Regions from separate parts of the Curtobacterium sp. PvP017 genome, predicted to be linked through region 1. Evidence: predicted binding sites of a transcription regulator. Region 1 holds the regulator's gene; each other region holds the start of a gene.
What was found. The regulator HrcA, encoded in region 1, represses chaperone genes, less so after heat shock. The targets are predictions, from matches to a motif close to TTNGCACTCGNNNNNNNCGAGTGCNAA.
Positions count from the first base shown of each region.

Region 2: groL (chaperonin GroEL) is a predicted target of HrcA. The motif match lies at 1,296-1,322, and genes of this name have one in related genera.
Region 3: groES (co-chaperone GroES) is a predicted target of HrcA. The motif match lies at 1,916-1,942, and genes of this name have one in related genera.

Region 1 covers NZ_JBSSCY010000006.1:59,106-62,377, reverse strand. Annotated here, with positions in the region: gene hemW (radical SAM family heme chaperone HemW) at 1-400, shown strand, start outside; gene ACVKXF_RS12775 (DUF4870 domain-containing protein) at 428-835, opposite strand; gene hrcA (heat-inducible transcriptional repressor HrcA) at 924-1,946, shown strand; gene dnaJ (molecular chaperone DnaJ) at 1,996-3,108, shown strand; gene ACVKXF_RS12760 (16S rRNA (uracil(1498)-N(3))-methyltransferase) at 3,108-3,272, shown strand, end outside.
Region 2 covers NZ_JBSSCY010000002.1:700,605-703,876, forward strand. Annotated here, with positions in the region: gene ACVKXF_RS07410 (DUF3263 domain-containing protein) at 1-111, shown strand, start outside; gene ACVKXF_RS07415 (LytR C-terminal domain-containing protein) at 108-713, shown strand; gene ACVKXF_RS07420 (cold-shock protein) at 895-1,098, shown strand; gene groL (chaperonin GroEL) at 1,360-2,982, shown strand.
Region 3 covers NZ_JBSSCY010000002.1:537,985-541,256, reverse strand. Annotated here, with positions in the region: gene ACVKXF_RS06690 (ABC transporter substrate-binding protein) at 1-317, shown strand, start outside; gene rarD (EamA family transporter RarD) at 440-1,402, opposite strand; gene groES (co-chaperone GroES) at 1,525-1,821, opposite strand; gene ACVKXF_RS06675 (class I SAM-dependent methyltransferase) at 1,982-3,172, shown strand; gene ACVKXF_RS06670 (DUF4190 domain-containing protein) at 3,165-3,272, opposite strand, start outside.

The DNA of each region.
Region 1 (3,272 bases):
GCGCGGTGACGCGCACGCGAGTCGGCACAACCTGTCCTACTGGAAGGGCCACGACTGGTGGGGCGTCGGCCCCGGCGCGCACTCCGCCGTCGCCGGCACGCGCTGGTGGAACGTGAAGCACCCGGCCGCGTACGCGAACCGGGTGCTGTCCGGCGATTCGCCCGCCGCCGGCCGCGAGACCATCGACGACGAGACCCGGTACGTCGAGCGGCTGCTCCTCGCCGCCCGCGTCCGCGGGGAGCTCGCGACGAGCGAGATCCGCCAGGAGGCCCGTGGCCGGGTCGCGGGACTCATCGCACGGGGTCTCGTGGACGGGTCGGCCGCGGTGCGGGGACGGATCGACCTGACCCTGCAGGGTCGCCTGCTCGCCGACGCGGTGGTGCGGGAACTGCTCGACTGACCGGCGTCCGCCGGTCGCCTGCCGGCCCTACTGCTTGATGAACTCGATCGACAGGGGGTAGCGGTAGAACTGGCCCTGGTTCGCCGCGACGGCCGCCATGATGCTGAAGATCAGCGAAACGATCGCAGCGGCGAGGATGATCAGGAACCCGACGCCGAACACCGATGTGAGCGAACCGACGAAGTACGCGATCGCCATCGTGATGTGGAAGTTCAGGGCGACCCGGGTGTGCTCGCGGATGAAGCCGCCGCGATCGCGGAGGACCAGGTACGCCACGAGCGGCGCGACGACGGTGAAGAAGATCCCGCCGATGTGCGTGAGCGTTGCCCAGAGGCGCTGGTCCTCCGGGCTCATCGGCTGCGGCGGCGTGTACCCGCTCGGGTACTGGGGCCCGTTCGGGTTCTGCGGGCCACCGGGCTGCTGTCCGTAGGTCATGCCGGAAGCGTATCGGGGGTGCAGTCACGCGGGCGTAGGATCAGCAGTCGACACGTCCGAGTGCCAGATCGACCAGGAAGGAGCGCTCGTGGTCAGTGAACGCAGCCTCGAGGTCCTGAAGGCGATCGTGCGCGACTACGTGGCGTCCCGCGAACCGGTCGGCTCGAAGACGATCGTCGAGCGGCACGCCTTCGGTGTCAGTGCCGCCACGATCCGCAACGACATGGCCCTGCTCGAGGACGAGCAGCTCATCGTCGCCCCGCACACCTCGTCCGGTCGCGTGCCGACCGACAAGGGGTACCGCCTCTTCGTCGACCACCTGGCCGCGGCCCGGCCGCTGACGAGCGCCCAGCGGCACGCCATCGAGACCTTCCTCGGCGCCCCGAACGACCTCGACGAGGTCCTCGGCCGCACCGTGCGCCTGCTCAGCCAGCTCACGAACCAGGTCGCCCTCGTGCAGTACCCGTCGATGGTGCGCGCCCGGGTGCAGCACGTCGAACTCGTGCGACTCGGCGACGCCCGGCTGATGGTGGTGCTCATCACGGACACCGCCCGGGTCGAGCAGCGCGTCGTCGAGACCGACGTCGCGCTCGACGAGCCGCTGCTGACCGAACTCCGCACCGTGCTGAACGGTGCGGCCGTGGGGCTCCTGCTGCAGGACGTGCCCACCGCGCTCCGTGCGGTGCCGCAACAGCTCCGCCCCGAGGCCCAGACGCTCGGCGGGGTCGTCGTGGCGACCCTCATCGAGCAGGTCGCGGCGAACCGACAGGACCGCCTGCTGATGGCCGGCGCCGCGAACCTGGCGAAGAGCGAGCAGGACTTCTCCGGCGGCCTCTTCCCGGTGCTCGAAGCGATCGAGGAACAAGTCACCCTGCTCCGGCTGTTCGGGGAGATGCAGGTGGACGACATCGCGGTGGCGGCCAGCATCGGCGTCGAGAACGCCGAGTACGGGCTCGACGCGACGAGCATCGTCGCCGGCGGGTACCTCGCCGGTGGCGGCGAGGTGGCACGCCTGGGCGTCCTCGGACCGACCCGGATGGACTACGGCACGAACATGGCGGCCGTCCGGGCCGTCGCACGGTACCTGTCCAAGCTCCTGGGCGAACACTGATCGACTGCAACACCGACCGACCGACCGAACACAACCGACTGAGGGATACGTGGCAGACCACTACGACGTCCTCGGCGTCCAGCGAGACGCCTCCGATGCCGACATCAAGAAGGCCTACCGCCGCCTGGCGCGTGAGCTCCACCCGGACGTGAACCCGGCCCCCGAGGCCGCCGAGCGGTTCAAGGACGTCACGCACGCGTACGACGTCCTGAGCGACCCCGAGCAGCGGCGCCGGTACGACGCCGGGCCACAGGCCGACAGCCCCTTCGGTGGCGGCGCCGGCGGGTTCAGCGACATCTTCGACGCCTTCTTCGGCGGCGGTGGCGGCGGTGGCCGGGGCAGCGGTCCCCGCAGCCGTGCCGAGCGGGGGCAGGACGCCCTGCTCCGCATCGACGTCGACCTCGACGAGGTCGTCTTCGGGACCCACAAGGACGTCGAGGTCGACACCGCCGTCCTGTGCGAGACCTGTCACGGCTCGTGCTGCGCACCCGGCACGAGCCCGCGCACCTGCGACATCTGCGGCGGCTCCGGCAACATCCAGCGCCAGGTCCGCTCGCTCCTGGGCAACGTCGTGACGAGCGCCCCGTGCGGCACCTGCCGCGGCTACGGCACCGTCATCCCGAGCCCCTGCCCGACCTGCCAGGGTCAGGGCCGCGTCCGTGCCCGTCGTACGGTTCCGGTCGACGTCCCGGCCGGCGTCGACTCGGGCCTGCGCCTGCAGATGCCCGGCCAGGGCGAGGTCGGCCCAGCCGGCGGCCCCTCCGGCGACCTGTACCTCGAGATCCGGGTGCGGCACGACGACGTCTTCAGCCGCGACGGCGACGACCTGCTCGCCACGCTCGAGGTCGCGATGACCGATGCCGTGCTCGGCACCACCACGACGATCGACGGACTCGACGGGCCCGTCGAACTCGAGATCCGTCCAGGGGTGCAGAGCGCCGACGTCCTGGTCATCAAGGACCGCGGCATCACGAAGCTGCGCGGGAGCGGCCGCGGCGACCTCCGGGTCGGCGTGCAGGTCGTCACCCCGACGAAGCTGTCGCACAAGGAGCGGCAGCTAGTCGAGCAGCTCGCGAAGTCGCACAAGGCCTCGGCGCCGCAGCTCGCCCGGTTCCAGCAGGGCATGTTCGGCAAGCTCCGCGACCGCTTCTTCAACTTCTGATGGCATCGCTCTACGTCGTGGAGTCGCTCGACGGCGTCGCCGTCGGTGGCTCCGTGACGCTCGACGGGGCAGAGGGGCGGCACGCCGTGACCGTCTCGCGCGTGCGGGTCGGTGAGACGCTGCGGCTCTCGGACGGACGGGGGACCGTCGTGTCCGGTGCGGTG
Region 2 (3,272 bases), on a different contig from region 1:
CAGCTCGTCACCAGGCTGCAGCGGCTCCGGCACGCGCGCACCAGCGCCCGGGCGACGCGCAGCTTCGTCGCGCCCGGCGGCGCTCCCGAAGGACGTGAAGAGGAACGATGAGCACCAGATTCCCCCGTGACCGGTTCGACGACGTCGCCGACGGCCCCCGGGTCGGCGCACACCGCGGTGCCCAGCGCCGCGGCCGTGGCTGGATCGCGTTCGCCTGGGCGGCACTCGCCACCGGCGTGCTCGTCGGCATCGGCGTGCTCGTCCTCGCACTCCTGAACGGCAGCTACTCGTTCAGCGGGTCGGACTCGCCCTCGGCGTCGACGAGCTCGTCGGCCACGTCGAAGCCGTCCGCGTCCGCCACCTCGAAGCCCTCGGCCTCCTCGTCGGCCGGTGCGGATGCCGGTTCCGGAGCGGCCGCGGCCACGCCGGCGCAGCAGGGCACGACCACCGTCGTCGTCCTGAACGGCACGACCACCTCCGGCCTCGCCGCCCGCGCCAGCGCCACGCTGACCGGTGCCGGCTGGCAGGTCGCCTCGACCGGGGACGCCGGCACGACCGGGTCGACGTCGACGATCGTGTACTACCAGCAGGCCGCGCAGGCAGCGGTCGCGCAGGGCATCGCGAAGCAGCTCGGGGTCACCGCCGTGCAGCAGTCGGCAGCGTTCCCGAACGCCGATGTGAGCGTCGTGCTCGGGGCCGACTACACCGGCTGATCCGCATTCCGCGGGCCCGTTCCGTCCGCATTTGTGACGGTCGTGTTTCGGGCACGTTGATTTCTGTCGGAATCGACGTGAAACAACGTCACACCTCTTGCCTGATCGGCGTGCTTCCAGCAGAGTCCCTTGCAGACGACGAACACGTCGTTCGCACAGCAGTACCAGGGAGCAAGAGATCATGGCCAACGGAACCGTGAAGTGGTTCAACGCTGAAAAGGGCTTCGGCTTCATCACCGTCGATGGAGGAGGCCAGGACGTGTTCGTGCACTACTCGGCCATCGACATGTCGGGTTACAAGGTCCTCGAGGAGGGCCAGGCAGTGGTGTTCGACGTCGGCACCGGGTCGAAGGGCCCGCAGGCGGAGGCAGTCCGACCGGCCTGACCACACGACACGCATCGTGAACGCGCCGTCCCGTCAGGGGCGGCGCGTTCGTCGTGCGTGGCCCGCGCCGCTCGGCGTGCGTGGCGGGCGGCCCGCGGCGGTGGTCGGGGTGCGCTGTTGGCGCAACGTGTGCTGGGAAGACGTGACGAGCCTCCAGATCGTGTTGCACTCGCACCGGGCGAGTGCCAGAATCGGCGTTGGCACTCGCTCACGTTGAGTGCCAGCACGACCCCACGACGTCCGGGAGGGACGAGAACTCACATGGCTAAGATCATTGCTTTCGACGAGGAGGCCCGCCGTGGCCTCGAGCGCGGCCTGAACCAGCTGGCCGACGCCGTGAAGGTGACGCTCGGCCCGCGCGGCCGCAACGTCGTCCTCGAGAAGAAGTGGGGCGCCCCCACGATCACGAACGACGGTGTCTCCATCGCCAAGGAGATCGAGCTCGACGACCCGTACGAGAAGATCGGTGCGGAGCTCGTCAAGGAGGTCGCCAAGAAGACCGACGACGTCGCCGGTGACGGTACGACCACCGCGACCGTCCTCGCCCAGGCACTCGTCCGCGAGGGCCTCCGCAACGTCGCCGCCGGCGCCGACCCCGTGTCGCTCAAGCGCGGCATCGAGAAGGCCGTCTCCGCCGTCTCCGACCAGCTCCTCGCCAACGCGAAGGACATCGAGACCAAGGACCAGATCGCCGCCACCGCGTCGATCTCGGCTGCAGACCCGACCATCGGCGCGCTCATCGCCGAGGCCATCGACAAGGTCGGCAAGGAAGGTGTCGTCACCGTCGAGGAGTCGAACACCTTCGGCACCGAGCTCGAGCTGACCGAGGGCATGCGCTTCGACAAGGGCTACCTGTCGCAGTACTTCGTCACCGACCCCGAGCGTCAGGAAGCCGTCTTCGAGGACGCCTACATCCTGATCGTCAACTCGAAGATCTCGAACATCAAGGACCTCCTGCCGGTCGTCGACAAGGTGATCCAGGCGGGCAAGCAGCTCCTGATCATCGCCGAGGACGTCGACGGCGAGGCCCTGGCCACGCTCGTCGTGAACAAGATCCGCGGCATCTTCAAGTCCGTCGCCGTCAAGGCCCCGGGCTTCGGTGACCGTCGCAAGGCCATGCTGCAGGACATCGCGATCCTGACCGGTGGCCAGGTCATCTCGGAAGAGGTCGGCCTCAAGCTCGAGAACGCGACGCTCGACCTGCTCGGTCGTGCCCGCAAGGTCGTCATCACCAAGGACGAGACCACGATCGTCGAGGGTGCCGGCGACGCCGAGCAGATCGCCGGCCGTGTCCGCCAGATCCGCTCCGAGATCGAGGCGACCGACTCCGACTACGACCGCGAGAAGCTCCAGGAGCGCCTCGCGAAGCTCGCCGGTGGCGTCGCCGTCATCAAGGCGGGTGCCGCGACCGAGGTCGAGCTCAAGGAGCGCAAGCACCGCATCGAGGACGCCGTCCGCAACGCGAAGGCTGCCGTCGAAGAGGGCATCGTCGCCGGTGGTGGCGTCGCCCTCATCCAGGCCGGTGCCGTCGCACTCGAGGCCCTCGAGCTCGAGGGTGACGAGGCGACCGGTGCGAACATCGTCCGCGTGGCCATCGACGCGCCGCTCAAGCAGATCGCGCTGAACGCCGGTCTCGAGCCGGGTGTCGTCGCCGCCAAGGTGCGCGAGCTCGAGTCGGGCTGGGGCCTCAACGCTGCGACCGGCGAGTACGTCGACCTCATCGCCGCGGGCATCATCGACCCGGCCAAGGTCACGCGCTCGGCGCTGCAGAACGCTGCGTCGATCGCCGGTCTGTTCCTGACGACCGAGGTCGTCGTCGCCGACAAGCCCGAGCGTGCCGCGGCCGCTCCGGCCGGCGACCCGACGGGTGGCATGGACTTCTAGGTCCGCTGTTCCGGAAGGGCCCCGCACGCTGCGCGTGCGGGGCCCTTCCGCGTGCGGGGGCGGGGCGCGTGTCCGTGCGGCGCACGTCCCCTCCCGTCCCGACACGTCCCGTCCCGCCCCGCCCCGTGAGGTTCCGAAATCTCGGCATCTCGGGGCCGGGTTCGCCGTTGTTCGGAACCTCGGCGATCAACGCGCGGCATGTCGTGGAACCTCGCCGAGCCGGTCGGTTCGGACTGGAGGCCCGTCCAGCGTCGTTCTCCGTCGCTGCGTCCGACCGTGGCCGGGGCCGG
Region 3 (3,272 bases), on a different contig from region 1:
CGTACGCGGCGGAGTCCTACGACGCCACCGTCCTCGCCGCCCTGGCTGCGGTGAAGGGCAAGGGCACCGACTCCGGCACGATCCAGGCGAACATGGCCGCGGTCTCCGGAGCCGACGGCGGCACCGAGTGCGCCACGTTCAAGGAGTGCGTCGCGCTCCTCGACGACGGCAAGGACATCCACTACACCGGCCCGTCCGGCATCGGTCCGTTCGACGACAACAACGACCCGTCGAGCGCCTACATCGGCATCTACAAGTTCGACGGCGACAACAAGCCCGTCTACCAGAGCGCCATCCAGGGCGCGGTCAAGAAGTAGAGCACCGGCTCCACCCCACGAAAGCGACAGTCCCCCGCGGGTCATCCGCGGGGGACTGTCGCTTTCGCGTGCGGGCAGCTGCGCCGTGCTGACGGGCGGACGGGAGGCCCGGGGTGCGCCCGTCAGGCGGGCTCGGCCGGGGCAGGTGCGAGCGCTCGGCGACGGGACGCCCGCGCGGCGGCGAACGAGTCCGCCGTCAGCACCACGAGCGCCAACCACACGATGCCGAAGCCGAACCAGCGCGCGGGCGGCATCGCCTCGTGCTGCACCACCACACCGACGAGCAGCTGCATCACGGGCGCGAGGTACTGCGTCAAGCCGAGGGTCGACAGGCTCACCCGCCGCGCCGAGGACGCGAACAGCAGGAGCGGGACCGCCGTCGCCGGCCCCGTGAGCACCGTCACCAGGACGTGCACCCAGCCCTCGCCCGTGAACGTCACGCCGCCGCCGAGGCCCGTCGCACCGAGGACGACCAGCGCCACGACCGCGATCGGCAGCAGCCACACGGTCTCGATCGTGAGGCCGCTCAGCGCGTCGACCGTGCCGCCGACGCGCTTCTTCACCAGGCCGTAGAGGCCGAAGGAACACGCGAGCACCAGCGAGATCCACGGCACCTGGCCGTAGCCGACGGCGATCACGACGACCGCCACGACGCTGATTCCGACGGCCGCCCACTGCGTCGGCCGAAGCCGTTCGCGCAGGACCACGACGCCGAGTGCGATCGTGACCAGGGGGTTGATGAAGTACCCGAGTGCCGCCTCGACGGTGTGGCCGGTGGTGGTCGCCAGGACGTACACGGTCCAGTTCACCAGGATGAGGACCGCGGCCAGGCCCATCACTGCCATCACCCGCCGCTGCGCCATCAGGGTGCGGGTGCGGAGCCACGAGCGGGTGACGGCGATCGCCACCGCGCAGAACACCAGCCCGAAGACGATGCGCCAGGCGACGATCTCGAACGCGCCGGCCGGGGCCATCGCCGCGAAGAGCAGGGGCATGAGGCCCCAGAGCCCGTACGCGATGATCGCCTGCACCACGCCGACGGATGCCTCGCTGCGGACGGGTCGCGCCGGACTCGGTTCACTCACGGAACCATCCTAGGAACGACCGCTGACTCGCCGGACGGACCACGGGCCTCCCGGTCGCCCCGAACGCACGGACGCCCCGCCGGCCGACAGGCCGAACGGGGCGTCCGAGAGGAGTACTGGACTCAGTTGACGACGACCGCGAGGACGTCACGGGCCGACAGGACCAGCAGGTCCTCGCCCGAGTACTTGACCTCGGTTCCGCCGTACTTGGAGTAGATGACCTTGTCACCCACGGCGACGTCGAGCGGGACGCGGTTGCCGTTGTCGTCGATGCGACCCGGACCCACGGCGACGACCTCGCCCTCCTGGGGCTTCTCCTTCGCGGTGTCGGGGATGACCAGACCGGATGCGGTGGTCTGCTCCGCCTCGACCTGGCGGATGACGATGCGATCCTCGAGCGGCTTGATGCTGACGGCCACGGTGACCTCTTCTTTCTCGGTACGGACTCGGTACAGATGAAAACCGGGTTGGCACTACGCACAGGAGAGTGCCAACGCCAACTCTAGGGGGACACTGGCACTCGGTCAATCCGAGTGCCAGCACATCAGGGGAACATCCAGCACCTGGGAGGATCGGGACATGGAAGCCGCCGAACTCGCCGCACTGCTGACCCCTGACGGGATGGCCCTGCTCGACCGTACCCCCGGCGTCTCGGACGGCGGCGAGATCGTCCGGGTGGTGTCCCGGCTGCGGTCCGAAGGCCACGACCCGCAGCTCGTCTCGGCGGTCCTGACCCAGGCGAAGCTCCGGCAGAAGGCCCGTGGCAAGTTCGGCGACTTCGCCGCCCGCATGCTCTTCACCGAGGCCGGACTCGAGCAGGCGACCCGCTTGCAGGTCGCCGCACAGCACGCCGGGCGCTTCGCCGCGGCCGGGCTCACGCGTGTCGCCGACCTCGGCTGCGGTATCGGCGGCGACGCGATGGCGATGGCCGCGCTCGACCTCGACGTCACCGCGGTGGACCGCGACGAGGTCACCGCTGCGGTCGCGACGCACAACCTCGCGGTGTGGCCGAACGCACGGGTCGAACTGGGCGACGCGGCCGCGTTCGACGTCTCCCGCGTCGACGGCATCTGGATGGACCCCGCACGTCGGACCTCCGGCCACTCGGACACCCGTCGCCTGGCCGACCCCGACGACTGGTCGCCGTCCTTGGACACCGTGTTCGCCGCCGCGACGAGCACCCCGACGGGCGTGAAGCTCGGGCCCGGCATCGACCGCGACCTGATCCCCGACACCGCCGAGGCGCAGTGGACCTCCGTCGACCGCGAGGTCGTCGAACTCGCGCTGTGGTTCGGGCCCCTCGCCCGGCCGGGGATCCGCCGAGCGGCCACCGTGATCGGTGCGCACGGCATCGCCGAGATGACCGGCCCGGCCGACTCCGAGGACGCTGCGGTGGGCCCGCTCGGCGCCTACCTGTACGAGCCGGACGGCGCCGTCATCCGCGCACGGCTCATCGGCGACCTGGCACGCGCCCTCGACGGCCACATGGTCTCCGACGGGATCGCGTACGTGACCTCGGACCGTGCCGTGACGACGCCGTTCGCCCAGGGCTTCCGGGTGCTGGACACCATGCCGCTCGACGTGAAGCGCCTGTCGGCGCGGCTCGCCGCGGACGGCATCGGCACCGTGGAGATCAAGAAGCGCGGCGTCGACGTCGATCCGGCGCAGTTCCGCAAACGGCTGCGGCTGCGCGGGACCGGCCGGGTCACGCTCGTGCTCACCCGCCTGGACGGGCGGCACAGCGCGGTCCTGTGCGAGCGGCTCAGCTGATGAAGGCGCCGGTGCCCGAGTCGTAGTCGTAGGTGGAGTACGAGCTCTGGCCGATCACGCCGAGGAAGATGATGAAGGCGATCCAGATCAGCCAGACACC